DNA from 4 places in the Streptomyces sp. SCA2-17 genome. Region 2 is predicted to be linked to each of the others. Evidence: riboswitches for the same ligand, from Rfam matches in the RefSeq annotation. Region 2 holds a riboswitch; each other region holds the start of a gene.
The links. A riboswitch is a leader RNA that binds a small molecule or an ion and turns the genes downstream of it on or off. The one in region 2 is predicted to bind cobalamin.
Positions count from the first base shown of each region.

Region 1: linked by a shared signal. The riboswitch ahead of metE (5-methyltetrahydropteroyltriglutamate--homocysteine S-methyltransferase) and the one ahead of PS271_RS19665 (ribonucleoside-diphosphate reductase subunit alpha) in region 2 are both predicted to bind cobalamin.
Region 3: linked by a shared signal. The riboswitch ahead of nicT (Nickel transporter NicT) and the one ahead of PS271_RS19665 (ribonucleoside-diphosphate reductase subunit alpha) in region 2 are both predicted to bind cobalamin.
Region 4: linked by a shared signal. The riboswitch ahead of PS271_RS07280 (SCO2321 family membrane protein) and the one ahead of PS271_RS19665 (ribonucleoside-diphosphate reductase subunit alpha) in region 2 are both predicted to bind cobalamin.

Region 1 is NZ_CP117521.1:108,702-115,892, forward strand. Features, by position in the region: gene PS271_RS00500 (hypothetical protein) at 1-28, opposite strand, end outside; gene PS271_RS00505 (hypothetical protein) at 129-485, opposite strand; gene PS271_RS00510 (hypothetical protein) at 703-1,095, shown strand; cobalamin riboswitch at 1,136-1,345, shown strand; gene metE (5-methyltetrahydropteroyltriglutamate--homocysteine S-methyltransferase) at 1,528-3,852, shown strand; gene PS271_RS00520 (TetR/AcrR family transcriptional regulator) at 3,937-4,698, opposite strand; gene PS271_RS00525 (hypothetical protein) at 4,805-5,071, shown strand; gene qcrB (cytochrome bc1 complex cytochrome b subunit) at 5,106-6,848, shown strand; gene ctaF (aa3-type cytochrome oxidase subunit IV) at 6,883-7,191, opposite strand, start outside.
Region 2 is NZ_CP117521.1:4,304,825-4,312,015, forward strand. Features, by position in the region: gene PS271_RS19650 (glycoside hydrolase family 3 protein) at 1-20, shown strand, start outside; gene PS271_RS19655 (DUF3311 domain-containing protein) at 122-382, shown strand; gene mctP (monocarboxylate uptake permease MctP) at 379-2,004, shown strand; adenosylcobalamin-variant (AdoCbl-variant) riboswitch at 2,277-2,377, shown strand; gene PS271_RS19665 (ribonucleoside-diphosphate reductase subunit alpha) at 2,552-4,957, shown strand; gene PS271_RS19670 (ribonucleotide-diphosphate reductase subunit beta) at 4,957-6,021, shown strand; gene PS271_RS19675 (hypothetical protein) at 6,824-7,191, opposite strand, start outside.
Region 3 is NZ_CP117521.1:5,818,683-5,825,873, reverse strand. Features, by position in the region: gene PS271_RS26095 (GH92 family glycosyl hydrolase) at 1-702, opposite strand, end outside; gene PS271_RS26090 (MFS transporter) at 1,016-2,224, shown strand; gene nicT (Nickel transporter NicT) at 2,268-3,389, opposite strand; cobalamin riboswitch at 3,419-3,638, opposite strand; gene PS271_RS26080 (FAD binding domain-containing protein) at 3,732-4,961, opposite strand; gene PS271_RS26075 (APC family permease) at 5,134-6,747, shown strand; gene PS271_RS26070 (hypothetical protein) at 6,759-7,191, shown strand, end outside.
Region 4 is NZ_CP117521.1:1,630,203-1,637,393, reverse strand. Features, by position in the region: gene PS271_RS07290 (CbiQ family ECF transporter T component) at 1-165, opposite strand, end outside; gene PS271_RS07285 (SCO2322 family protein) at 162-857, opposite strand; gene PS271_RS07280 (SCO2321 family membrane protein) at 854-2,131, opposite strand; cobalamin riboswitch at 2,318-2,471, opposite strand; gene PS271_RS07275 (aldehyde dehydrogenase) at 2,734-4,164, shown strand; gene PS271_RS07270 (ferredoxin) at 4,171-4,404, shown strand; gene lanKC (class III lanthionine synthetase LanKC) at 4,529-7,191, shown strand, end outside.

The DNA of each region.
Region 1 (7,191 bases), 4.2 Mb from region 2:
TCAGGACGCGCGCGGGATCGAGGGGCATGACGTCTCTCTGCTTCTCGTGCCTGTGGTGTGAGGGAAGTTCCGGGCGTGCCGGACGCGACGGCCCGTCCCGTACGGGGCGGGACGGGCGGGGGTTCCTCTCAGCAGCGCAGGACGTCGTTGCGCGCGTGGCCCGCGGTGGCCGCGGGGCCTTCGGGTGCCGGCGGTGTCAGCCGGCAGCCGGATGCCCATGGGGATCCGGATCCCTCGGAGTCCTGTGAGGAGGGCAGGCACGTGCGCCTGCCGGGAGAGGCCTGGACGCGGGGCGTGCGGTTGTCCGCGACGCAGTCGTCCGCACTGGCGAACTCCACGGACACGGGGCTCTCTTCCGGGCCGGAGCCCAGGGCCAGCACCGTGCCGCTGCCTCCGGAGAAGAGCAGCAGGACGGAGACCAGCACGGCCACGGCGGCCCGCAACGCGGACTGCGAGGGCGGCGGTGCGGGGCTCCACAGGGTCATGCACCAAGCGTAATCAGTCAATTACTTTGGGCGCATTCCACCGTTCGGGTGAGGGCGCGGGAGCCGGGACGGCATCTCCCGGCGGGAACGGGGCACCTGGCCCGTATGGTCGCACAGCCCGCGGCACGGAACCCGGGTGCGCCGTACGGTCGGAGCAGGGCTTCCCCTCGCACGGCGGCGGCCCCCGGTCACGGCAACGACGGCGGAGGAGGAGCAGGTGACGGATGCCCGGGAGAGTGCGGACCACGTCAGCGTGCATCTGACGGACTGCGGCCATCAGGACGCGGGTGCCGTCTTCGGCGTCCTGGAGGCCGTCTTCCCCGAAGCGGGACCGCCGCGCAGCGAGACCAGCCCGGGCGCGCCCGGCGCGGGCCCCATGATCTGGTGCATGACCGTCGACACCCGCACGCGGCGGGGCGAGGGCGCGGCAGAGCCGGGGCGGGCTCCCCTGTCGGGCACGGTCACGGCCGACCTGTTCGGGGCCGCCGACCCGGTCCGCCAGGTCAAGGAAGAACTGGAGCGCGCCTTCGCCGCCGAGCACCGCGGTCACGTCTCCGGCGAGCACGAAATGGAGCTGCGGCTGCGCCTGGCCACGCGAACCGGCTCGTGAGGCGCGCCACTTCACTCTTCCGTGACCCTGCCCCGCAGCCTAGAGTGACGGTGCAGCTGGTTCGCCCTGCTCGCCAGGCAGGCGCGTCGCAAGAGGGAACCCGGTGGGAATCCGGGACTGCCCCGCAGCGGTGAGCGGGAACGACCGCCGTCATACGCACTGGATCCGCAAGGGTCCGGGAAGCGACGGCCATTAGGTGCCATGTGGCGTGCCCGCGAGTCCGAAGACCTGCCGACTGCCCGTGCGCTGCCGAGCGCACGGAGATCCCGGTGACCTCGAGGGCGGGTCGGCGCACACATCAGGCGGGCACGACGCGGCGGCGCAATGGCGACCGCACCGCGGCAGGCAGTGTCCCGTCAGGTCTGCCGTTCCTTCGCGCCTTCCGCCCGTCCCGGGGTCATGGACGCACGCACGCTCGCGAAGGAGAGTTCCGTGACCAGCAAGTCCGCAGCCGCGGCAGCACAGGCCACCGTCCACGGCTATCCCCGGCAGGGGCAGGGCCGTGAACTGAAGAAGGCGATCGAGGGGTACTGGAAGGGCCGCGTCACGGCCGGTGCCCTGCGGGACACGGCCGCTGCACTGCGCCGTACGAACTGGCAGCAGCTGGCCGGGGCCGGTGTGCACGAAGTGCCCACCGGAGACTTCTCGTTCTACGACCACGTCCTGGACACCAGTGTGATGGTCGGGGCGATTCCCGCGCGGCACCGCGCGGCCGTCGACGCCGACGCCCTGGACGGCTACTTCGCCATGGCCCGTGGCACGCAGGAGGTGGCACCGCTTGAGATGACCAAGTGGTTCGACACCAACTACCACTATCTGGTCCCCGAACTCGGCCCCGACACGGTCTTCTCCGCGGACTCCACCAAGCAGGTCGCGGAGCTGAAGGAGGCTCTGGCGCTGGGCCTGACGGCCCGTCCGGTGCTCGTCGGCCCCGTCACGTACCTGCTGCTGGCCAAGCCCGCGCCGGGCGTCGCCCCGGGCTTCGAGCCGCTCACCCTCCTCGACCGGCTGCTGCCGGTGTACGCCGAGGTGCTCGCCGACCTGCGGGCCGCGGGCGCCGCGTGGGTGCAGCTCGACGAGCCCGCCCTGGTCCAGGACCGCTCCCCCGCCGAGCTGAACGCCGCCGCCCGCGCCTACCGCGATCTGGGCGGCCGCACCGACCGGCCCAAGCTGCTGGTCGCCTCCTACTTCGACCGGCTCGGCGAGGCCCTCCCGGTCCTCGCCAAGGCGCCGGTCGAGGGCCTCGCCCTGGACTTCACCGGCCCCGCCGCCGCCAACCTCGGCGACCTCGCGGCCGCGGGCGGGCTGCCCGGCAAGCGCCTCCTCGCCGGCGTCGTCAACGGCCGCAACGTGTGGATCAACGACTTCGAGAAGTCCCTGTCCGTGCTCGGCACGCTCCTCGGCCTCGCCGACCGGGTCGACGTCTCCTCGTCCTGCTCCCTGCTGCACGTGCCGCTCGACGCGGCGGCCGAGCGGGACATCGACCCGCAGATCGCCCGCTGGCTCGCCTTCGCCCGCCAGAAGACCACCGAGGTGGTCACGCTGGCCCGCGGCCTGGCGCAGGGCCCCGACACCATCGCGGCCGCCCTGGCCGCCAACCGCGCCGACCTGGCCTCGCGGGCCGGCTCGGCCATCACCCGCGACCCGGCCGTCCGCTCCCGCGCCGCCGCCGTCACCGGGTCCGACGGCCGCCGCTCGCAGCCGTACGAGCAGCGGGCCGCCGCCCAGCGGGCCCACCTCGGCCTGCCCCTGCTGCCGGTCACCACGATCGGCTCCTTCCCGCAGACGAGCGAGCTGCGCACCGCCCGCGCCGACCTGCGCGCCGGGCGGATCGACACCGCGGCGTACGAGGAGCGCATCAAGGCCGAGATCCGCGAGGTCATCTCCTACCAGGAGAAGGCGGGCATCGACGTCCTCGTGCACGGCGAGCCCGAGCGCAACGACATGGTGCAGTACTTCGCCGAGCAGCTGACGGGCTATCTGGCCACGCAGCACGGCTGGGTCCAGTCGTACGGCACGCGCTACGTCCGCCCGCCGATCCTCGCCGGGGACATCTCCCGCCCGGAGCCGATGACCGTCCGCTGGACCCAGTACGCCCAGTCGGTGGCCGGCAAGCCCGTCAAGGGCATGCTGACCGGCCCGGTGACCATGCTGGCCTGGTCGTTCGTCCGCGACGACCAGCCGCTCGGCGACACCGCCCGCCAAGTGGCCCTCGCCCTGCGCGACGAGGTCGCCGACCTGGAGGCCGCGGGCACGTCGGTGATCCAGGTGGACGAGCCGGCCCTGCGCGAGACGCTGCCGCTGCGCGCCGCCGACCGCGCCGCGTACCTGGCGTGGGCGACCGAGGCGTTCCGCCTCTCCACCGCGGGCGTCCGGCCGGACACCCAGATCCACACGCACATGTGCTACGCGGAGTTCGGCGACATCCTCCGGGCCATCGACGACCTCGACGCCGACGTCATCAGCCTGGAGGCGGCCCGCTCGCACATGCAGGTCGCCACCGAGCTGGCCACGGCGGGCTACCCGCGCGAGGTCGGGCCCGGCGTCTACGACATCCACTCCCCGCGCATCCCCGGCGCGGACGAGGCCGCGGCGCTGCTGCGCAAGGGGCTGGAGGCGATCCCCGGTGAGCGCCTGTGGGTCAACCCGGACTGCGGACTGAAGACCCGCGGCTGGCCCGAGGTCCGGGCCTCGCTGGACAACCTGGTCACGGCAGCGCGGGAGGTCCGCGCGGAGCTTCCCGGCGGCGCTTCCTGACGCTGAAGTGACGGAGTGAAAGGGGGGCGGACGCCGGCACGACACGGCGTCCGCCCCTCCTGTCTCGTCCCTCCTGCCGTGCGGTCAGCGCGCGGGCAGGATCCGGTCGAGGTGGTAGTCCAGCGTCGTCCGCACGTCGGCGAGGGTGCGCCGGCCGTGGAGCACGTCCATGCCCAGCCCGGTCACCCCGGACACCAGCAGGTCCGCCTCCCGCTCGGGGTCGACGCCGGGCGCCGCCCCCGCCTGCCGGATCAGCCCGGCGACGAGCTGCTCGACGGGCTGGGAGGCGTGCAGGAACACCTCGGCGAGCGCCGGGTCGTTCAGGCTGCGCACGTAGTACGCGACGAAGACGCGCAGGGCGCTGCGGCGCTGCTCGTCCAGGGGCAGGAACTCGTTCAGGACGGCTCCCAGCACCGCCCGCAGGTCCGCCGGGTCGTGCAGCGCGGCCATGCGGGCGCGGGCGCGCCGGTCGTTCTCCTCGTGCAGCAGGTGCAGCGCCGAGACGAGGAGGCCGTGCTTGCTCCCGAAGTGGTACTGGACGACGCGCAGGGAGACCCCCGCCGCGGCCGCGACCTCGCGCATGCTCGCCGCTTCCAGGCCCCGCTCCGCGGCGATCCGCCAGACGGCCTCGGCGATCTGCTGACGCCGCGATCCCCCCTCGGTCATGCGGGCGGCGCCCTCGACGGCCGCGGGCGGGGCCGGCGGCGTACGGCTGCGCTCGCCGGCCCGCCGCCGGTACGCCTTGGCCTGGCAGCTCCGCGAGCAGTAGACGGGCGGGCGGCCGCGGACGGCCACGGCGAGCGGCACGGAACAGACGCGGCACCGGTCCTGATTTTCGTCACGCACAAATGCAGTCTACTCCCGGAAAAATGCGTGACGAAACCCGACATTCTCCCCTCATTTCATTGATACGGTCGTATCAAGAAACCGAACGCTGATCGGAGGGGGCGTCGTGCACGAGGCCTGGTACAGGGTCATGTCCATCGTGGTGTGCGTCGCGGGCATCTGGGAGGGCCCGCTGGCGATCATCTTCCGCCTCGCAAGCGACGACGGCGGGACCGTCATGCGGGCGGCGAACTACCTCTCCTCCCCCTGGTGCTACGTCGTCGCGGTCGCGGCGGGGCTCCTCGCGTACGCCGTGCTGGCCGTCCTCGACGCCGGGCGCAAGAAGGCGCTGGCCCGGCAGGAGGCGCAGAGCGACGCCCGCAGCGCCGCGTAGCCCGTCCGCGCGGTCCGGGTGACACCCGGCGATCATGCGGTTGAGCTCCCGGCGCGCCGGTTACCCATCAGCCGCGGCCCCGTGCGAGGACGCGGGTGCCGGCGAGCCGACAGGGAGCGTGCGGGTGAAAGAGAAGGTCCGGGAGGCGGCCCTGACCGGCTTCGTGGCGCTGGACCGGCGGCTGCCGGCCGCCGAGGCCGCGAAGGCGCTGCTGCGCAAGGCGTTCCCCGACCACTGGACGTTCCTGCTGGGGGAGCTCGCCCTCTACAGCTTCGCCGTCCTGGTGCTCACCGGCTCCTATCTGACGCTCTTCTTCGACCCGGGCATGACGCAGAGCGTGTACGCCGGGCCGTACGAGCCGCTGCGCGGCCTGCGGATGTCGCAGGCGTACCTGTCGACGCTCGACCTGAGCTTCGAGGTGCGGGGCGGGCTGCTCATCCGGCAGGTCCACCACTGGGCCGCGCTCGTCTTCATCGCGGCGATCGCGGTCCACATGCTCCGGGTGTTCTTCACGGGCGCCTTCCGCAGGCCCCGGGAGGCCAACTGGATCGTGGGGCTGACGCTGTTCGTCCTCGCGCTCCTCGAAGGGTTCGCCGGCTACTCGCTGCCGGACGACCTGCTCTCGGGGACGGGGATGCGGACGGCGAACACGATCGTGATGTCGATCCCCGTGGTGGGCACGTACCTGAGCTCGTTCATCTGGCGCGGGGCGTTCCCGGGGCACCTGATCATTCCCCGGCTGTACGTCGTGCACGTGCTGTTCGTGCCCGGGGTGCTGATCGCCCTGATCACCGTGCACCTGATCCTGGTGGTCTACCTCAAGCACACGCACTGGGCGGAGCGCGGCCGGACGAACCGCAACGCCGTCGGGCAGCCCATGTTCCCGCAGTTCATCACGAAGTCCACGGGCCTGTTCCTGATGCTCTTCGGCCTGCTGACCGCGCTCGGCGGGCTCGCCCAGATCAACCCCGTCTGGGCGTACGGGCCCTACCGGGCCGACCAGGTGGCCACCGACGCCCAGCCCGACTGGTACGTGGGGTTCCTGGAGGGCGCCCTGCGCGTGATGCCCCCGTGGGAGACGGTGTTGTGGGGGCACACCTTCATGTGGAACGTGCTGATCCCGACGGTCGTCCTGCCGGGCCTGCTGTTCACGGGCCTCTACCTGTATCCGTTCCTGGAGAAGTGGATCGCCGGGGACCGCTCGGAGCACCACCTGGCCGACCGCCCCCGCAACCAGGCCGCCCGGACGGCGCTGGGCGTGGCCGGCATCGTCTTCTACGCGGTCCTGCTGGCGGCCGGCGGCAACGACGTCATCGCGTTCTCCTTCCGGGTCTCCGTCAACGCCCTGACCTGGATCTTCCGCATCGCGGTGGTCCTCGGCCCGGTGCTCGCGTTCTGGGTCACCCGGCGCATCTGCCTGGCCCTCCAAGCGCACGACCGCAGGCTGCTGGCCGAGGGCCACGAGAGCGGGAACGTCGAGCAGAACGTCCAGGGCGGGCTCGGCGAGGGCCACGAGGCGCTGTCCGCCGCGCAGGGCTACCGCCTGATGGTGCGTGAGGTGCCGGAGCCCCTGACGGCGCCCCGGCCCCGCGCGGAGCTGCCGCGCCGGCAGCGGCTGCGGCTCGCCCTGAGCTCCTGGTACTACGGTCACCGCATCGAGGTCCCGGTGACGCCCGAGCAGCGGCGCGCCGTCGAGGAGCGGACGGCCGCGCCGATCGAACCGGAGGAGCCGGGCACGGCCGCCGGGAAGGGCGAGCCGGCCGGGCGCGGCAGATGACGGCGGAGGCCGGGGCCGCTGACGGCGGGGCCGGTCAGGCGTCGCGCTGCACGTACTGGAAGGCCATGCCGCCGACCCCGGCGGCCAGAACGCCGAAGCCGATGATGAACAGCCACAGCCCGAAGACGATGCCGAGGGCGCTGACGGCGGCGCCCAGGGCGGTCAGCGCCGGATAGGCGCTGCGCGGCGGGAAGAAGTCCAGCGGGCCCGCGCGGTCGGCGATGGCGGCCTTCTTGTCGTCCTCCGGCCGGGGGCCCCGGCGGCGGTAGTTCACGGCGAAGAAGAAGGCCATCAGCGACGCCATGATGAAGGAGACCGTCAGCGCGGCGCTCCCCGCGGGTTC
Region 2 (7,191 bases):
CTCACTTCTCCGGCTCGTGACGTTGTCATACCGATATGCGGACGGGGGGTGACTCCCGGCGGTCCCCTCGCCTAGATTTCCTGCGCATCACGCAGTGATCACACAGGGGGGAGTCACCACCATGACGGAACCACCGGAGGGCGGCAGCAGGAGGGCGGTCGTCACCGCGCCCCTGGCCGTGGCGGGACTGTGCCTGGCGCTCCCCTTCGCCGCGATGCTGTGGGTCGCCTCCTACGCCCGGACCGGCCCCGCCTTCATCGGCATCCCGTTCTTCTACTGGTACCAGATGCTGTGGGTGCCGGTCTCGACGCTGCTGACGGTGGTCGCGTACGTGATCGTGCGGCGCCACGAGCGCATCCGCAAGGCGGGTGAGCAGCGGTGAAGGACGGCGTGAACGGCGTGGCACTCGCCGTCTTCATCTTCTTCTTCCTGGTCGTCACGGTGATGGGGTTCGTCGCCTCCAGGTGGCGGCGCGCCGAGAACGCGGACAACCTGGACGAGTGGGGTCTGGGCGGCCGGTCCTTCGGCACCTGGATCACCTGGTTCCTGCTCGGCGGCGACCTCTACACCGCTTACACGTTCGTGGCCGTCCCGGCGGCGATCTACGCGGGCGGCGCGGCCGGCTTCTTCGCGGTCCCGTACACGATCCTCTGCTACCCCCTGGTCTTCACCTTCCTGCCCCGCTTGTGGTCGGTCGCCCACAAGCACGGCTACGTGACGTCGTCGGACTTCGTCCGCGGCCGGTTCGGCTCCAAGGGGCTCTCGCTCGCCCTCGCGCTCACGGGCATCCTCGCGACGATGCCGTACATCGCGCTCCAGCTCGTCGGCATCCAGGCGGTGCTGGACGTGCTGGGCGTGGGTGGCGGCTCGAACTGGTTTATGAAGGACCTGCCGCTGCTGATCGCGTTCGGCGTGCTCGCGGCCTACACGTACTCCTCCGGGCTGCGGGCGCCCGCACTGATCGCCTTCGTCAAGGACGCGCTGATCTACATCGTGATCATCGTGGCGATCATCTACATCCCCATCAAGCTGGGCGGTTTCGACCACATCTTCGCGAAGGCGGGCGAAGCGTTCGCGGTGAAGAACCCGGAGACGGGCAAGCCGCGCGGTGCGCTGGTGAGCGGGCCGGACGCGCAGTGGTCGTACGCGACGCTCGCGCTCGGTTCGGCGATGGCGCTCTTCCTCTACCCGCATTCGGTGACGGCCGTTCTCTCCGGCAAAGGCCGCAACGTCATCCGCCGCAATACGACGATCCTGCCGCTGTACTCCCTGATGCTGGGTCTGCTCGCGATGCTCGGCTTCATGGCCATCGCCGCGGGGATCAAGGTGAAGAACGGCCAGCTCGCGATCCCGCAACTCTTCGAGAACATGTTCCCGGACTGGTTTACGGGGGTGGCCTTCGCGGCGATCGGGATCGGCGCGCTGGTGCCGGCCGCGATCATGTCGATCGCCGCCGCGAACCTTTTCACCCGCAACATCTACAAGGACTTCATCAAGCCGGACGCCTCGCCCGCGCACGAGGCGAAGGTCTCCAAGCTCGCCTCGCTTCTGGTGAAGGTCGGCGCGCTCGTCTTCGTCCTCACCATGGACAAAACGGTCGCCATCAATTTCCAGCTGCTCGGCGGCATCTGGATCCTGCAGACGGTCCCGGCGCTGGTGGGCGGGCTCTTCACCCGCTGGTTCCACCGCTGGGCCCTGCTGGCCGGCTGGGCGGCGGGGATGGGCTACGGCACGTGGAAGGCGTACGACACGCCGAGCGCCACGCAGGAACATTTCGGCAATACCAACCTCATCCCGCTTATTGGAGAAAAGGGTTATATCGGGCTCACCGCCTTCGTGCTCAATGTGATCGTCGTCATCGTCCTCACCGTCGTCCTGAAGGCGCTCGGCGCGCCGGAGGGCGTGGACGAGACCACGGCCGCCGACTACACCGCGGACGCCGGCGACCCCGGGGTCCAGCAGGAGCTCCCGCCGGCCACCGCGGGGGTCCCTGGCGGGCACTAGAACGACCTCCGGCGGGCCCCCGGGCCCGTGAGGCCGACCGGGCCGTCACGTCCCTCTGGAGGGGGTGTGGCGGCCCTTCGTCGTACCCGGCGGCCCGCCCCGCGGAGGCCCCGCGAACGGCCCGCGGGAGGCCCGGCAGCGGCCCGCGCGTGACCTGCGATCCCACCCTCAACACCGGGGCCTGATAACACATTCCGACCTATGCGCTTACCGCGCGACACAACATGTGGGGGCGCGTGCGAGGGGCGGCACTAGATGTATGCTCGTCCTCGCTGTCGTCGCAGGGGAATCCGGTGGAAATCCGGAACTGTCCCGCAACGGTGCATGTATGCCGTTAAGCCGCGCATGCAGGAGTCCGAGTACCTGCCGGCAGCACGCCCTCCACCGAGCCTGCCCTTGGCTCGGCTATGGGCGTTGAATTCGTCCGGGCCTCGCGGGTTGGGCCGGCGGACGCCTACGAGGCATGCCCTGCGCATCAGGCATGCCCGTACGCGACCGTCGTGCTCTTCCCGCCGGCCCCCACCCAGCCGAGCGAGGGAGAGCCTCAGTGACCATCGCGCCCGCAGACCCGGTTTCAGGTCCCGTCTCAGCGACTGCGGAAGAAGCGACCGGCGGCCCCGGGACCGCGCTGCTGCGCACCCTGACCGACCTCACCGCCGACCTTCCCGCCACCGACCCGGGCAAGGTCGCCGCCGCCGCACTGCGGGGCCGGAGCGCCACCTCGGACGAGGCCGAGCTCCGCTCGCTGGCCACCGAGGCCGCCGCGGGCCTGATCGCCGAGGAGCCCGAGTACTCGCGTCTCGCCGCGCGTCTGCTCACGCGCGCGATCGCTGACGAGGCCGCCGGCCAGGGCGCCACCTCCTTCTCGGCCTCGGTCGCCGTCGGCCACAAGGAGGGCCTGATCGCGGACGAGACCGCCGCGTTCGTCGCCACCCACGCCGCCCGCCTGGACGAGCTCGTCGAGAAGGCCCTCGCCGACGGCGCCGACGACCGCTTCGGCTACTTCGGCCTGCGCACCCTGCACAGCCGCTACCTGCTGCGCCACCCGATCCACCGCGACGTGATCGAGACCCCGCAGCACTTCCTGCTGCGCGTGGCCTGCGGCCTCGCCGAGGACCACTCGGAGCGCGCCCTGGACGACGTCGCGGAGCTGTACCGGCTGACGAGCACCCTCTCGTACCTGCCGTCCTCCCCGACGCTGTTCAACTCCGGCACCCGCCACCCGCAGATGTCGTCCTGCTACCTGCTGGACTCCCCGCTGGACGAGCTGGACTCGATCTACGACCGCTACCACCAGGTGGCGCGGCTGTCGAAGCACGCCGGCGGCATCGGCCTGTCGTACTCGCGCATCCGCTCCCGCGGCTCGCTGATCCGCGGCACCAACGGCCACTCCAACGGCATCGTGCCGTTCCTGCGCACCCTCGACGCCTCCGTCGCCGCCGTGAACCAGGGCGGCCGCCGCAAGGGCGCCGCCTGCGTCTACCTGGAGACGTGGCACGCCGACATCGAGGAGTTCCTGGAGCTCCGCGACAACACCGGTGAGGAGGCCCGCCGCACCCACAACCTCAACATCGCGCACTGGATCCCGGACGAGTTCATGCGCCGCGTCGAGACGGACGCGGACTGGTCGCTCTTCTCCCCGGCCGACACGCCCGACCTGGTCGACCTCTACGGCGACGAGTTCGACGCCGCGTACCGCGCGTACGAGGCCGAGGGCAAGGCCGTCAAGACCATCCCGGCGCGCGTCCTCTACGCCCGCATGATGCGCACCCTCGCGCAGACCGGCAACGGCTGGATGACGTTCAAGGACGCCGCCAACCGCACGGCCAACCAGACGGCCGAGAAGGGCGCGGTCGTCCACTCCTCGAACCTCTGCACCGAGATCCTCGAGGTCACGAACGACGGCGAGACCGCGGTCTGCAACCTGGGCTCCGTCAACCTCGCGCAGCACCTCGGTGCCGACGGCGAGATGGACTGGGAGAAGCTCGACCGCACGGTCCGTACGGCCGTCACCTTCCTCGACCGCGTCGTGGACATCAACTTCTACCCGACCGAGCAGGCCGGCAACTCCAACAGCCGCTGGCGCCCGGTGGGCCTGGGCCTGATGGGCCTCCAGGACGTCTTCTTCCGGCTGCGCCTGCCCTTCGACTCGGCCGAGGCGAAGGCCCTGTCCACCAAGATCTCCGAGCGGATCATGCTCGCGGCGTACGAGGCCTCCGCCGACCTCGCCGAGCGCAACGGCCCGCACCCGGCCTGGGCCGCCACCCGCACCGCCCGCGGCGTGCTGCACCCCGACCACTACCCGAACGCCGTCAAGGCCTGGGCCGGCCGCTGGGAGGCGCTGCGCGCCCGCATCGCCGAGGTCGGCATGCGCAACTCCCTGCTCCTCGCCATCGCCCCCACGGCGACCATCGCCTCCATCGCGGGCGTCTACGAGTGCATCGAGCCGCAGGTCTCCAACCTCTTCAAGCGCGAGACGCTCTCCGGTGAGTTCCTCCAGGTCAACACCTACCTGGTGGAGGACCTGAAGAAGCTCGGCGTGTGGGACCGCACCACGCGCGACGCCATGACGGACGCCAACGGCTCGATCCAGGACATGCAGTGGATCCCGCAGGAGGTGCGCGACCTCTACCGCACCGCCTGGGAGATCCCGCAGCGCGCCCTGATCGACATGGCCGCGGCCCGTACGCCGTACCTCGACCAGAGCCAGTCGCTCAACCTCTTCATGGCCTCGCCCACCATCGGCAAGCTCAGCTCGATGTACGCGTACGCCTGGAAGCAGGGCATCAAGACGACGTACTACCTGCGCTCGCGCCCGGCCACCCGGATCGCCCGCGCCGCGTCCGGCGGCTCCGCCGCCCCCGCCACCATCCCGGTGCAGCAGGCCGCGCCCGACGCGGACGCCATCGCCTGCTCCCTTGAGAACCCCGAGTCCTGCGAGGCCTGCCAGTAATGCCCGCCCGTCGCCCGACCACCACCCCTGAAGGACAGCACTCCGTGCCGGAAGCCTCTTCTCAGAAGAACCTGCTCGACCCGGGCTTCGAGCTGACGCTGCGCCCCATGCGATACCCGGACTTCTACGACCGCTACCGCGACGCGATCAAGAACACCTGGACCGTCGAGGAGGTCGACCTCCACTCGGACGTCGCCGACCTCGCCAAGCTGTCCCCGGGCGAGCAGCACATGATCGGCCGCCTCGTCGCGTTCTTCGCGACCGGCGACTCGATCGTGGCGAACAACCTCGTGCTGACGCTGTACAAGCACATCAACTCCCCTGAGGCGCGGCTGTACCTGTCGCGGCAGCTCTTCGAGGAGGCCGTGCACGTCCAGTTCTATCTGACGCTGCTCGACACCTACCTGCCCGACCCGGAGGAGCGCGCGGCCGCGTTCGACGCGGTGGAGAACATCCCCTCCATCCGCGACAAGGCCCAGTTCTGCTTCAAGTGGATCAACGAGGTCGAGAAGCTGGAGCGCCTGGAGACGAAGGCGGACCGCCGTCGCTTCCTGCTCAACCTGATCTGCTTCGCCGCGTGCATCGAGGGCCTGTTCTTCTACGGCGCCTTCGCCTACGTGTACTGGTTCCGCAGCCGCGGCCTGCTGCACGGCCTCGCGACCGGCACCAACTGGGTGTTCCGCGACGAGACCATGCACATGAACTTCGCGTTCGAGGTCGTCGACACCGTCCGCCAGGAAGAGCCCGAGCTCTTCGACGACGAGCTCCAGCAGCAGGTCACCGACATGCTGAAGGAAGCCGTCGAGGCGGAGCTGCAGTTCGGCCGCGACCTGTGCGGCGAGGGCCTGCCCGGCATGAACACCGAGTCCATGCGCGAGTACCTCCAGTGCGTCGCCGACCAGCGCCTCGTGCGCCTCGGCTTCAAGCCGGTCTTCGGCTCGGAGAACCCGTTCTCCTTCATGGAGCTGCAGAACGTCCAGGAACTGACCAACTTCTTCGAGCGCCGCGCCTCCGCGTACCAGGTCGCGGTCGAGGGCACGGTCGGCTTCGACGAGGAGTTCTGATCCGGGAACCCCACTGAATCCTGCGGGTCCGGCCCGCCCCTCCGGGGGCGGGCCGGACCCGTTTCTGCTCGGTAAGGGCCGGCTTCACCGGGCAGGTCGCGCTTGATGAGCATGCCGATCATGGAACGCCCGACTCGTCGACGCGGCGTAGCGGGAGCTGTCCGAGGAGACAGAGATCCCTCCCTCGGCCGTCGCCCTGCCGGGGCTGTGTCCCGTGCACATGGACGTGCACCCCACCCGGCCCACGACGCCAAGAGATCGGGCTGCTCAGCACGTCGGCATCGGTCAGATCCGCATCTCCGGGCGCTCGGCGTCAGCCGGGCGGTCCGCCCGAGGCGTCGGAAGCGTTCGTCTCGCCTTCGGAGCACCGGTAATTCCAGCCGCTCGCGGCGACGAGGTCGAGAACCGTTTGCCAGCCCTCCACTGAAGGCTTGGCGGCAATCACGTCCGGCAGGGGCCCCATCAGGCGGGGGTCGATTGACCAGGCCAATGCATGGGCCTCGCGGCAACGCGGTCGCCATCGCCGCCAGCCCTGTCGACCGTCAGGGTCCCGATCCACAGGAACCATCACGCCTTCACCGGAGCATGGGACACCTTGCGCCATGAGCCGTCGGACGTGCACTGCAGGCGGTGTACGGAGACGGGCATGGGGTGGCCGAAGCCCGGAGGGCAGAGGCGTCCGGCGTCCGCCGACACAGAAAGGCGGCGCCCCTCGGGGAGGGGCGCCGCCTCGGTCACGATGCCTCAGTCACGAGCCGCGGACCCTGGAGCCGCGTGAGCGACCGCTTCAGGTGGACTCCGTTCAGGCGGACTTCTTGAAGACGAACTTGTTCGGAGAGTCCTCGGAGATCGGAATGTAGATGCCGTCCCGGTCGCCGTTGCCCGCGACCTTCAGCCGGATGGCTGCAGTGAAGCCGTCCCCCTCGTCGAGGGTGACAGCGATCTGCTGATCATCCAGGGTCGACTTCTTCTCGAGACGCCATGTGCCCTTTCCGGTGAACGGGTCGAGCGGGGCCTCGTCGGCCGGTGAGAAGTGGGTGGGGACCTTAACCGCGGTGAGTGAGCCGTCCTCGCGAAGGATCAACTGCGCTCCCTGGCTACCGGTCCACGAGCCAACGAGCTCGCCCGGTTTCGCCGAGCCGCCAAAAGGGCTCAGGAACAGGAAGGCCA
Region 3 (7,191 bases), 1.5 Mb from region 2:
CTGGTCGCCGTTCCAGGTGCCGAAGGCGGTGAAGGGCCGGTCGAAGCGCGTGATCGTGTAGACCGTGTACGGGCGGGTGTCCTGGCAGAAGCCGCGGCCGGTGATGGCGGAGCGGACGGTCCGGGAGTCGAGGACCTCGGCGGTCGTGGAGACGGTGCGGTGCAGCGACTGCCCGGTGTTGAGCAGGACGTTGGCCTTGTCGGTGGCTGGGAAGGTGTAGCGCTGGTGGCCGGTGCGGCGGCCCGCGGTGAGCTCGGCGGTGATCCCGCCGTAGGAGGAGAGGCCGACCCGGTAGTAGCCGGGGCGGGCGGTCTCGTCGCGGTGGCTGAACTCCGCGGCGTAGCGGGCGTTGTCGGTGCGGGTCACGTCACCGGTGGTGGGCAGCACGGGCAGGTCGCCGCCGATGCGGCAGCCCACGCCGGAGAGGTGCACGGTGCTGAAGCCGCGGATGTGGTTCTGTTTGTAGTCGTAGCCCGTGCTGTGGCCGGTGTCGGGAGAGAGCTGCACCATGCCGAACGGCACGGCCGCGCCGGGGAAGGTGTTCCCCTCGTTCTCGGTGCCGATGAAGGGGTTCACCAGGCCGGTGAGCCCGCCGGCCGCCGCGGCCGGCTCCGGGGCGGCGAGCGAGACCCCGCCCAGTACCGCCGCGAGTGCGAGTGCGGCCGCGCAGGTGCGCGAGCGCAGGTGTCCGGTCCATCTCATCGTCCACGCCCCTCGGGTGACGCCACGTAGGATGCCGACATCGTTGTCAGCGCCGAGGGTAGCGAGTGGTTGACGTGCTGTCATGATGCCCCGCGCGACAGATGTGGCGACGACGGTCACTGACGGCTCACCCCGGCCGGAGTGAGCCCCTCCGGGTTACGCGCCCCCGTACCAGTGCCGTACGAGCCCGCGGAAAACTTCTTGACGCCTCAGGTGTTACGTATAACGATCGTCGTGTGATCTCACCCACGAGCACGTCGTCACCGGACAGGGCCCCGCGGCCGGAGGATTCGGCGGACGGGGAGGTCTCCCCGTGAGCTATGCGGACCTGCTGCGCGGCCCCCATGTGATGAGGCTGCTCCTGGGCACGCTCGTCGGGCGGCTGCCGAGCGCGATGGCCGCCGTCGCCGTCCCGCTGGCGCTGCGTCAGGCGGGCGCGTCGTACGGCTTCGTGGGCGCGGCCGTCGGGGCGTTCGCGGTCGCCTCCGCCGTGGGCGGGCCGCTGCTGGGCCGGATCGTGGACCGGGTGGGGCAGCCGCGGGTGCTGCTGCCGACGGCCCTCGTGGCGGCCGTGGGCTTCGCCGTCGTCGCCGTCGCGCCCGGCAACACCGCGGCCGTCCTGAGCGGCGTCGTGCTCGCCGGTGCGGCCACTCCCCCGCTGGAGCCGTGTCTGCGGGCCCTGTGGCCGGACATCGTCGCGCCCGGGAAGCTGGAGTCGGCGTACGCGCTGGACTCCGCCTCCCAGGAGCTGGTCTTCGTGGGCGGCCCGCTGGTGGTGGCCGGCGGCGTGGCGGTCGCCTCGCCCGCGGCCGCGCTGTGGGCGGGTGCGCTCCTGGGCATCGCCGGGGTGCTCGTCGTCGTCACCGCCCCGCCCGCCCGGGCCTGGAAGGCGCCCGCCCGGCCCGCCGACTGGCTGGGGCCGCTGCGCAGCCGCGGCCTGGCCGTCCTGATCACGGGCCTGACGGGCGTCGGCGTCGCCATCGGCACGCTCAACGTCCTCGTCGTCTCCTACGCGGAAGGCCACCGGATGCCCGGCGGCGCCCCGGCGCTGCTCGCCCTCAACGCGCTCGGCGCCCTCACCGGCGGGCTCGCCTACGGGGCCGTGCGGAACTGGCGGGTGGCGCCGCCGCGGCGCACGCTGCTGATGATGCTGGGCCTGACGGCCGGGTACGGGCTGCTGTGCCTGCTGCCCGCCCCGCCGTACATGGCCTGCTTGATGCTGCTCACCGGGCTGTTCCTCGCGCCCGTGCTCACCGTCGTGTTCGTGCTGGTGGGCGAGCTCGCCCCGGCGGGCACCGTCACCGAGGCGTTCGCCTGGCTGGTGACGCTGATGACGGCGGGCGTGGCGCTGGGGTCGGCCGTCACCGGCACGGTCCTGGAGGGGGCCGGGGCCACGTGGGCAGCGGCGTGCGGCGTACTGGGGGTCGCCGTGGGCACGCTGGTGATCCTCGCCGGGCAGGCGCATCTGGTGCCGGCGGCGCGGGAGGAGGCCGGGGAGGCGCCCGCCCGCGCCGCGGCCTGACCGCGGGCGGGCTCGTGGGTCAGCCCTCGGTCCGGCGTACGGGTCAGGTCTCGGCCGGGGCCGGGGCCGCCGCCGTGCGGGCCGCCCAGCGCTGTTCGACCTTGCCGAAGCGCCAGTAGCCGAGGGCGATCGCCCACACCACCACGAACAGGCCGACGATGACGAAGCCGACGTTGTCGAGGTTCAGGCCGGCGATCCAGCCGGTCACCGCGTCGTCCAGCGCCAGCTTCTCGTGCAGGACGCCGACCAGTTCGATGGTGCCGATGAGGAACGCGACGGCGATGGACAGCCCGGTGATGGTGAGGTTGTAGTAGACCTTGCGGACCGGGTTGGAGAACGCCCACTGGTAGGCGAAGTTCATGAACGTGCCGTCGAGGGTGTCGAACAGGCTCATGCCCGCGGCGAACAGCAGCGGCAGGCACACGATCGCGTACCAGGGCAGGCCCGCGGCGGCGCCGCTGCCCGCCATCACCATCAGCGTCACCTCGGTGGCCGTGTCGAAGCCGAGACCGAAGAGGAAGCCCAGCGGGTACATCTGGCCCGGGCGCGTGATGGAGCGGGTGAAGCGGCCGAGGATGCGGTTCATGAAGCCGCGCGAGTCCAGGTGCTGCTCCAGCTCGGCCTCGTCGTAGCGGCCCTCGCGCATCGCGCGGAAGATCTTCAGGATGCCGGCGAGGGCGATGAGGTTGAGCGCGGCGATGAGGTAGAGGAAGCCGCCGGAGACCGTGGTGCCGACCACGCCGAGCGTCTGGTGGGTCGTGGACTCCTCGTCCATCAGCTTCCCGGCGATCTGCGTGCCGCCCGCCACCAGGGCGGCCATGGCGACGACGACGCTGGAGTGGCCGAGGGCGAACCAGAAGCCGACGGAGACCGGGCGCTTGCCGTCGGCCATCAGCTTGCGGGTGGTGTTGTCGATGGCGGCGATGTGGTCGGCGTCGAAGGCGTGCCGCATGCCGAGGGTGTAGGCGGTGATGCCGAGGCCGACGCCGTAGACCTTGGAGCCGACGGTGTAGTGGTTGGGGACGACGAGCAGGTAGAGCACGCCGAACGCGACGACGTGCAGGGCGGCGATGACGGCCAGCAGGCCGGCGGTGCGCACGGTGTCCTGGCGGCGCCAGCGGAAGGCGGGCGCGGTGCCGCCGGTCGAATCGGTGGATCGGGACATGGGGTTGAACGCTCCAGCACCTCGTGGACCATTTGCGAGATGCCGTGGCCGGTCTCCTGGCTTACGGGTCCGTTCGCGCCCGCCCCCGCCTTCCCGGCAGCCGGCTGCGGCCAGTGGCTCCGCGCGCCCGTGGGGCGGCGCGCGGAATGGGACGGTCACTCCCCGATCACAGTGGCGAGGGCCGCTCCGGACTGGGACCTCGATGGTCCTTCACCGGTCTTCCCGAACACCACGGCCGGGTCACTTTAGCGCCCGGAGGACGCCGATGCGAAGGTCAGGCAGCTGCGAAGTCTTTGCAAGTGTGTCGCCGGGATGCCCGGCCCCGGCGCCGCGCCGGCCCGCTCAGTTCCCCCGCCCGCCGTCCAGCGCCTGCCCGCCGAAGCTGCCCTCGCCCTCGGACGCCCGCTGCCACCAGGCCTCCAGGGCGGGCTGGTCCATGGCCGCCCACGCGGGCGTGGCCTGCACCTGGGCGCGGCCGAGGCGGCGGCCGAGGCTGACGACGGCGCGGCCGGCGGGCGTCCGCGCGGCGTCGTACGCGGCCACGGCCCTGTCCCAGCTTCCGGCGCCGGCCAGGCAGCGCTCCAGCACGGTCGCGTCCTGGAGGGCCTTCACCGCGCCGCTGCCGCAGTGCGGCCGGGCGACGGCGGCCGCGTCGCCGACGAGGACGAGCCGGCCCTCCCCGTAGCGCGGCACGCACAGGTCGTAGACGGGCTGGACATAGGTGGCGTCCTTGGGCGTGCGCCGGACGACCTCCTGCCAGTACGGCGGGAAGTGCGCGTCCACGACGGTGCGGTGATGTGCCGTCAGCGCCTCGGGCACGCGACTCGGCGGGAGACCCGCCGCGTCGTCGACCGACAGGGCGTGGGCCGGGTCGTCGGGCGCGGTGTAGAAGACCCAGTTGGCGCTGGTACCCATGCCGCCCGGACCGGGGATGCGATAGACGATCATGTGGCCGCCGGGGAAGGCGACCGTGGCGGCCTCTTCCCGGGCCCACGCGCCGGCCGGCCCGGGCAGCTCCTCCTCCGGGAGGGCGCCGCGCCACGCCAGGTATCCGGCGTAACCGGGCACGGTCGCGTTCCGGGTTGCGGCCCGGACGGCCGAGCGGTATCCGTCGGCGCCGATCACGAGGTCGAAGCGTTCCTCGCGGCCGCCGGCCAGGCGCAGCACGGCCCCGTCGGGCCCGGGCAGCACCCGCTCGACCGCCGTGCCGCGCTCGTAGCCGACGGAGGAGGGTATGCGGGCACGCAAGGCGCTCCACAACGACCCCCAGTTGTACGAACGGAACCCGAACGGAAGCGCTCCCACCCGCCGCCCGGCCCGGCTCCCGGCGTCGCGCACGATCCAGGGGCGCGAGGTCAGCCGCACCCACGGCACGTCCGGGCCCAGGTGCCCGGCCGCCTCCAGCTCCGCGTAGCGCCGCTCGTGGACGGCGAGGCCGATGCCCCGGTCCGCGAGCCCTCCGGCCGCCCGCTCGAAGACCACCACCTCGCCGGCGCCCGCGCGCGCCACGGCGAGCGCGGCCGCGCACCCCGCGATCGAGCCGCCCACGACCGCCACCCGTCCTGTCAGCATCCCCACCCCTTTCGTCACCCCCGTCGCAGACGGAACCTACCCGGCCGTTTGCAGCCGCAGCCGCCGGGCGTGCCCGAACGGTGGACGGGGCCGACACGCCGGTGCTACCAGTGCATTGAACGCATAATCAGGTCAGCCGGACCCCATCCGGCACGAGAAGGGGCTGACCGCCATGGCAGGTACGGCAGGCACGTCAGGCAGGGGCAGACCGCCGGCGGACCCGGACGAGGTCGGCTTCGTACGCCGGATCGGCCTGTTCCAGGCCACCGCCATCAACATGAGCCAGATGTGCGGCATAGGCCCCTTCGTCACCATCCCCCTGATGGTCGCGGCCTTCGGCGGCCCGCACGCCGTCATCGGGTTCGTCGCGGGCGCCGTGCTGGCGCTGGCCGACGGGCTGATCTGGGCCGAGCTCGGGGCCTCGCTGCCGGGCGCGGGCGGCAGCTACGTCTATCTGCGCCAGGCCTTCCAGTACCGCACGGGAAAGCTGATGCCGTTCCTGTTCGTCTGGACGATGATGCTCTACTTCCCGCTGGTCCTCTCGACGGGCGTCATCGGCTTCGTGCAGTACCTGACGTACCTCTGGCCCGGCATGACCGCGACGCAGGGCGACGCGACCGGCCTGGTGCTCATCGCCCTGGTCGTGGCGCTGCTGTGGGGCCGGGTGGAGAACCTGGCGCGGATCACCGCCGTGCTGTGGTGCGTGATGATCGCCTCCGTCGTGCTGGTGATCGTCGCCTCCTACACCCACTTCAGCGCGGACCTGGCCTTCACCTACCCGTCGGGCGCCTTCGAGCTGACGTCAAGTCACTTCTGGATCGGCTTCGCGGCGGGCCTGACCATCGGCATCTACGACTACGGCGGCTACAACACGACCGCGTACATGGGCGCCGAGATCAAGAATCCCGGGCGCACCATCCCGCGCTCCATCATCTACTCCATCCTCGGCATCATGGCCATCTATCTGCTCCTCCAGATCGGGACCCTGGGCGTGGTCGACTGGAAGGAGATGCTCGACCCCGACAGTCCGGCGTCCTCGTCCGTCGCCTCGGCGGTGCTGGAGGCGACGTGGGGCAAGGGCGCGGCGGACGCCGTCACCGTGCTGATCCTCGTCACGGCCGTGGCCTCGATCTTCACGGGAATGCTCGGCGCCTCCCGGATCCCGTACCACGCGGCCCGGGAGAAGGTCTTCTTCCGCGCCTTCGGCATCCTGCACCAGCGGCACCGCTTCCCCGTGCTGGGGCTGCTGTCCATGGGCGGGATCGGCTGCGTGGCCTTCCTGATAGGACGTCATACGGATCTGGCGACGCTCATCCAGCTGCTGCTGACGGTCGTGGTGCTCGTCCAGGCGCTCGGTCAGATCGCGGCCGTCACGGTGCTGCGGCGGCGCCAGCCCGCGCTGCGGCGCCCGTACCGGATGTGGCTCTACCCGCTGCCGAGCCTGGTCGCGCTCGTCGGATGGCTCGTCATCTACGGCTACGCGGACCGGAATTCCCCCGGCCGGCACCCCATCGAATGGTCCCTGGCCTGGGTCGGGGCGGGCTGCGTGGCCTTCCTGCTCTGGGCGCGCTACGAGAAGGTGTGGCCGTTCGGGCCGCGGGAGATCAGCGAGGAGTACCTGCACGGCGCCGACCCCGGCACGGAACCGGATGCGGAGGCGGAGACGGCAGGGACACGTACCGTGCCCGACCCCCGGCCGGACGCCGAGGGCGGCACCGGACCCGACGCGGGCCCCGGCCCGGACCCCGACGCCGACCCCGGCACCGGAGTTCCCGCCGAGCGGTGATACTTGCATTCATGCCTGTTTCTGCCTCCCCGCACTCCCCTCCCGCCCCGCGCACACCTGCCGCACGCCGCCGCAGGCTGTACTGGCACCGCCTCTTCTTCGGGCTGTGGTACCGCCCGGTCGAGATCCTGGACGAGGCGCGGGACCGGAGCGTGTGGGGGGCGGCGGCGTTCCTCTGCGTGCTCTGCGGGGCGCTGGGGACGATGGGCCGCGACGGCTTCTGGGAAGGGTGGCGGGTGGGCCCCGCGTTCGCCCTGGAGGCCATGGCGATAGCCGACGTGGTCCTCGTCCTCGCGAGCCTGCTGCTGGGCATCGCCACGCAGGCCATCGCGCGCCGGCTCGGCGGCAACGGCAAGTTCGGCCCGACGGTGACGCTGTTCGTCGTGGTGTTCTGGGCGACGGACCTGCCGCGGCTCGCCCTGGACGCGTGCCTGCCCGGGGGCT
Region 4 (7,191 bases), 2.7 Mb from region 2:
CAGGCCGAGCAGCAGGACGTTCGTGGTGCGCGAGGCGGCCGTGGCCAGGCCCAGCGCCCACACCCACCAGGCGCCCGCGTGCAGGGCGGAGGCGCGCGCGGTGAGGGGCGCGGCCCCGGCCCCGGCCGTTCCCCCCGCCCGCCGCGGCGTGATCCTGTCGCTCATCCGCGGCGTCGGCGGGCCTGCCAGAAGGCCGCGGCACCGAGGACGACCACGGCGGCGATGCCACCGATCAGGCCGGCCGACGGAACGCCGTCACCGCCCCCGTCACCACCGTCACTCTTGCCCGCGGCGCTCGGCTGCGCGCTCGCCCCGTCCTTCTTCGCCCCGCTCGCCTGCTCGCCGCAGCCCGTCCGCGGGTAGCCGGCGATGGCGCACAGCAGGGCGGAGGAGTCGTAGCGCAGCGGCTTCGCGACGGCGGCCAGCGCCTCGCCCGCGGTCGCGTCCTCGCCCACCTGGGCGCAGGCCGAGCGGGCCGCGGGCGGCGTCTCGCCGTCGGGCGCGTCCGCGGGCGTGCCGAAGTCGAGGACGACGGCGACGCGCTTCGCCCCGTCCTTGGCGGCCGTACGGTCGCAGACCTCCCCGAAGCCGGCCGCGGCGCGCGGCTTCGCGGCGTCGGCGGAGTCCGCGCTGACCGCGAACCGGAACCCGATCACGTCCCCGTCGCCGGGCCGCGCCGTGCCCGGTCCCTGCGTCGCGTACGCCCACTGGCCGCCGGAGCTCTGCCAGAACGACCAGTACCGGTAGCCGGCGGCCTGCGCCGGGGCGGCACCGAGGAGCGTGACGAGGGCAGCGACGAGTACGGCGGCGAGCGCGGTGACGACCGCGCCGCCGCGCACCGCGACGGCCCGCGTCACAGCTGCCGCTGCTTCTTCTTGCGGCCGCTGATCAGGAAGCCGATGCCGGCGCCGAAGGCCAGGCCGACGCCGACGATCCACCACACGTTGATCGTGACGGAGTCGTCCTTCTTCTCCTCGTCCTCCTTGCCCATGCCGCCCGTCGCGTGCTTCTCCGGGGCCGGGCCGGTGGCGTTCAGCTGGTCCACGAGGTTCGCGCCCGCGAAGTCGCGCGGGTCGCCGCCCGCGGCACGCGTGGCGAGGATCAGCTTGGCGAGCCGGCCGGGCTGGCCCTTGGCCCACTCGGCCGTGCCGCTCTCCTTGGACCGGAGCCACTTCAGGGGCTTCTCGGCGGCGGCGCGGTGGCCGCCCGCGGCCAGGGCGAGGGCGGCGTCGGCGGTGTTGCCCTGGTCGGGCTTGGCGGGGGCGCCGGGCATGGACGGCAGCAGGTAGCCGCCGTTCTTGTCCATGGTGGCCACGAGGTAGCCGTCCACGGCACCGGCGGCCGCGGCGGCGTCCTTCGGCCTGGCCTTCTCGTCGCCGGCCGGGCACTCCAGCGCCTTGACGGGCTGGTCGGCGTCCTTCTTCAGGGGCTCGAAGAGGAAGCCCTTGCCGAGCGTGGCGAGTGCGGCGGCGGCGCTGGCGAGGTTGTCGGCGCGCAGCCCCTTGTCGTCCTTCAGGTACGCGAACGCGCCGCGTTCGCCCTCCTTCGCGTCGCAGCCGAGCTGGAAGGTCAGCAGCGTCTCGATGGGGTTCTTGCCGTTCTTGACGGCGTCCTTGGCCGGGTCCTGGCCGGCCGCCGCGAACGCGCCGAGCGCGATGGAGGTGGAGTTGGCGTCGCTGGGGCTGCCGGCCTGGTAGCCCCAGCCGCCGTCGTCGTTCTGGTGGGCCTTGAGCCAGTCCAGGCCCTTCTTGACGGCGTCCGCGCGCCCGCCCGCGGCCGCGAGGCCCTGCACGGCCGCGGCGGTGGCGTCCGTGAACTCGTCCTTCTTCGGGTCGCACGCCTTGGCCGTGTCCGCCCGGTAGCCGGGGAAGCCACCGTCCTCGCACTGCTGGCCCGCGAGCCAGTCGACCGCCGGCTTGGCCGGGGTGACGCCCATGGCGTTCTGCGCCATGAAGGCCAGGGACTGCCGGAAGACACCGTCGAACTTCGGGTCGGCCGTGCCGTAGAGCCCCGGCGCCGGGGACGGTGAACCGTCGGCGAAGGCGGCGGGGGCCGCGGCCGCGCCCAGGACGGCGGCGGTGGCCAGGGCCGCGGCGCCGCGGCGCGCGTGGACGGCGAGGGAGGGGGCCATGGGGTCGAGCCTCTCGGTGGGTGTCACTGCGGGGGCGGGGACGGGGGCGTGGGCCGGCCGACGGGTCCGCGGCCGCGCACCGCCGCCTCCCCGCGCGGCCGCGCGCGGTGGCACCGGGCTCGGCTCCGCATACCTCGGCGGTGCCGGTGGAACGGGCGGCACCGCCGAGGCGGTACGACCGGTTCCGGAAGCCTGCCGCCTGGACCGGGTGGTCCGGCTCGTACGGTCGCCGGGCGGCGGGCCGTAGTCACGGTTGCGGGTCAGCGCCGGATTTGCACCGGCTTCCCCCGTTCCGAGGCGGGATGAAGTTGTCACGGACACTTTAACCGGCCGGGTTGAAGATCAACGGTCCGGCGGACTGTTGCCCGCCGCCGGGCGGGCTGCTAAGTGTCTGATGCCGAGTCTCTGATGCTGCGTCAGTTCTTTGGTTACGGCGCGCAGGACTCCGCACACCCGCGGGAGGCATCCGGATCATGAACCAGCACGGGAACGGACCGGTCGTGAACCAGCAGGGGAACGGGCCGGCCGTGAACCAGCGGCACGGGAACGGGGCGGCCGGGCACGGACCGGTCGAATACGGACAGCTCTTCATCGGCGGCGCCATGGCCGACCCGCTCGGCCGCGCCGTCATCGACGTCGTCTCGCCGCACACCGAGGAGGTCATCGGCCGCGTCCCGCACGCCTCGCGCGAGGACGTCGACCGGGCCGTCGCCGCGGCCCGCACGGCCTTCGACTCCGGCGTCTGGGCCGACCGGCCCCTCGCCGAGCGCATCGAGGTCGTCACCCGCATCAAGGACGGCATCGCCGCCCGGCACGAGGAGATCGCCCGGGTCGTCTCCGCCCAGAACGGCTCCCCGTACTCCTGGAGCGTCCTCGCCCAGGCCCTCGGCGCGATGATGGTGTGGGACTGCGCCATAGCCGTCGCCCGCGGCCTGCCCTACGAGGAGCGGCGGGCCGGCGCCCTCGGGCCGCTGCTGGTGCGGCGCGAGCCCGTCGGCGTCGTCGCGGCCGTCGTGCCGTGGAACGTCCCGCAGCTCGTGACGGCCGCCAAGCTCGCGCCCGCGCTGCTCACGGGCTGCTCGGTGGTGCTCAAGCCGTCGCCGGAGACGCCCCTGGACGCGTACCTCCTCGCGGAGATCGTCACGGAGGCGGGCCTGCCGGAGGGCGTCCTGTCGATCCTGCCCGCCGGCCGGGAGGTCAGCGAGTACCTCGTCGGGCACCCCGGCGTCGACAAGGTGGCGTTCACCGGCTCGGTCGCGGCGGGCAAGCGCGTCATGGAGGTCGCGGCGCGCCACCTCACCCGCGTCACCCTGGAGCTCGGCGGCAAGTCCGCGGCGATCGTCCTGCCGGACGCCGACCTGGAGGCGGCCGTCGCCGGCATCGCCCCCACGGCCTGGATGAACAACGGCCAGGCGTGCGTCGCCCAGACCCGCATCCTCGCCCCCCGCGCCCACTACGCCGAGCTGGCCGAGCGCTTCGCGGCCGCCGCCTCCGCCCTCGTCGTCGGCGACCCCCTCGACCCCGCCACCGAGGTCGGCCCGCTCGTCGCCGAGCGGCAGCGCCGCCGGTCCCTGGAGTACATCGCGCTCGGGCAGCGCGAGGGCGCCGAGGTGCTGGCCGGCGGCGGACGCCCGGCGGGCCGCGACAAGGGCTGGTACGTGGAGCCCACCCTCTTCGGCGACGTCTCCAACGACATGCGCATCGCCCGCGAGGAGATCTTCGGCCCCGTCATCTGCCTGCTGCCCTACGACACCGAGGAGGAGGCCGTACGCATCGCCGACGACTCCGACTACGGGCTCTCCGGCAGCGTCTGGACCCGCGACGCCGAACGCGGCATCGACATCGCGCGCAGGGTCCGCACCGGCACGTACTCCGTCAACACCTTCGGTCTCGACACGTTCGGCCCCTTCGGCGGCTACAAGAACTCCGGCCTGGGGCGGGAGTTCGGGCCGGAGGGCTTCGCCGAGTACCTGGAGCACAAGACGATCCATCTGCCGGCGGACCAGGGCGGGCCTTCCGGGACGGAGGCGTGAGCGGCCGTGAGTGAGCGCTGGCGCGTGCGGGTCGACCGGGGGCTGTGCGTGGGCTCGGGGATGTGCGCGGGGAGCGCGCCCGGGGCGTTCGCGCTCGACGCGGGCCACCGCTCCCGGCCCCTCGCGGAGGAGACGGAACCCTCCGAAGAAGTGCTCGCGGCCGCGGAGACCTGCCCCGTGGAGGCGATCACGATCAGCAGGCCGGATACGGGGGATCCGGTGTTTCCTCCGGACGAGTGAAACCCCTTCGTACGCACGGACGTTGTTACTCATGCGTTCCGCACAAGTGCTTGATGACAGATGTGACTGGCCGGGCCCCTCACGGCGTGGAAATCTCTAGGCAACGCAGCCGAGGGGGGAAGCGATGGACGCGCGGTACGAGGTCTACTGCCTGGCCGACAGGCACTTCTACGAGACCCCGGACCGCTTGTCCGTCCCGGGGGCGGGCGGCGAGCGAGCCCAGGAGATGGGTTTGTACGAGACCGCGCGCCGCGCCGCCCCCGCCGGCTGGAGCACGTCCCGCCACGGGGAGTGGTTCCATGTTTTCCCTGCCGGGAAGGACGGCGGTCCGCGCCCCGGCCAGCCCCTCCAGGGCTGGAAGATCCACGTCTCGGCGACCGCCGACACCGCGGAGAAGACCGCCGCCGACGTCTGGGACTACTGCACCGCACGCGGCATCCCGTTCAAGTTCGTGCCCGGCCCGCACCTGCTGCACCTGCGCAACAACAAGTACGCGGAGCGCGGCCACAGCGGGAAGTTCGTCACCGTCTACCCGGACGGCGAGGAGCAGCTGCACGCCACCCTGACCGGCCTGCACGGGATCCTCGGCGGCCGGCCCGGCCCGTACATCCTCACCGACCTGCGCTGGCATGAAGGCCCGCTCTACGTCCGCTACGGCGCTTTCGCCCGCCGCTTCTGCATCGACGGGCGCGGCAGCCTCGTGCCCGCCGTGGAGGACGGCGAGGGCCGCCTCGTCCCCGACTCCCGGAACCCGGCCTTCCAGGTGCCGGCGTGGGTGACGCTGCCCGGCTTCCTCGCGCCGCACCTCGCCGCGCGCAACGCCACCACCGTCGCCGACCTGCCGTACCGCATCGAGAAGGCCCTGCACTTCTCCAACGGCGGCGGCGTCTACGCCGGCACCGACACGCGCGACGGCCGCAAGGTCGTGCTGAAGGAAGGCCGCCCGCACGCCGGGCTCGCCGCCGACGGGGCCGACGCCGTGGCCCGCCTGGAGCGCGAGAAGGACGCCCTGGAGCGGCTCTCCGGCCTCGGCGTCGCCCCCGAGCCGCGCGACTGGCTCACCATCGGCGACCACCGCTTCCTCGTCATGGACTTCGTCGAGGGCAAACCCCTCAACTCCTTCTTCGCCCACCGCCACCCGCTGCTCGCCGCGGACCCCTCGCCCGCCGCCACCGCCGACTACACGGCATGGGCGCTGCGCGTCTTCCGGGCCGTCGAGGAAGCCGTTGCCAAGGTCCACTCGCGCGGCATCGTCTTCAACGACCTCCACATGTTCAACATCATGGTCGCGCCGGACGAACGCTCCGTCGTCCTCATCGACTTCGAGGCCGCGGCGCCCGCCTCCGAGCACGGCCGGCAGGTCGTCGCCCACCCCGGCTTCTTCGCCCCGCCGGACCGCCGCGGCACGGACGTGGACAAGTACGCCCTGGCCTGCCTGCGCCTCGCCCTGTTCCTGCCGATCACCACGCTGTTCGTGATCGACCGGGCCAAGGCGGCGCACCTGGCGGAGGTGATCGCCGGGCAGTTCCCGGTGCCGCGGGAGTTCCTGGACGAGGCGGTCGCGGAGATCACGCGGGAGGGGGCGGGGCCGGCGGGGGCCGTACGGGAGGAAGGTGCGGCCGCACCTGCCGCTTCACCCCCGCGGCACCGCACCATCGGTCCCGCCGTCGGCCGCGCCGCCGCGCCGCAGGCGCTCCCCGACCCCGCCGCGGACTGGCCCGCCGCCCGCGCCTCGATGATCCGCGCCATCCTCGCCTCCGCGACGCCCGGCCGCGACGACCGCCTGTTCCCCGGCGACATCGCCACGTTCTCCGAAGGCGGCGGCCTCGGCCTCGCCCACGGCGCCGCCGGAGTCCTGCACGCCCTCGCCGAAGCCGGCGCCGAGCGCTACGAGGAGGGCGAGGAGTGGCTCCTGCGGCACACCGCCCCCGTGCCCTCCGGCACCCCGCTCGGCCTCTACGACGGCCTCGCCGGCGTCGCCTGCACCCTCGACCGCCTCGGCCACACGCAGCGCGCCCTCGACCTGGCCGGGATCCTCCTCGGGGAGCAGTGGCAGCGGCTCACCTCCGACCTGCGCGGGGGCCTGGCCGGCGTCGGCCTCGCCCTCGACCACCTCGCCCGCGCCACGGGCGAGCGCGGGCTCCACGACCAGGCCGTCGAGGCCGCCCAGCTCCTCGCGGACCGGCTCGCCGCCGAAGCGGCCGAAGCTGCCGAATCCGCGGGCTCGGCCGGGCCGGCCGGATCCGCCGGGGCGGACGGGGACGGCCCGCGCCGCCGCGCCGGCCTCCTGCGCGGTGCCACCGGCCCCGCCCTGCTCTTCCTGCGGCTGTACGAGCGCACCGGCGCCCCCGCCCTCCTCGGCCTCGCCGAGCAGGCCCTGCGCACCGACCTCGCCCGCTGCACCCGTACGGCGGGCGGCACGCTCGAAGTGGACGAGGGCTGGCGCACCATGCCCTACCTCGGGGACGGCAGCGCCGGAATCGGCATGGTCCTGGACGACTTCCTCGCCCACCACCCCGACCCCGACCCGTACTTCACCGAGGCCCGCGACGGCATCCTCACCGCGGCCCGCTCCCGCTTCTACGCCCAGCCCGGGCTGTTCCAGGGCCGGGCCGGGATGGTCCTCCACCTCGCGCGCACCGCCGCGCCGGGCGCCGGGCCGGAGCACCTCGCCGCCCAAGTCCGCGGCATGTCCTGGTACGCCATGTCCTACCAGGGCGAACTCGCCTTCCCCGGCAGCCAGATGATGCGGCTGTCCATGGACCTCGCCACCGGGACCGCAGGCTG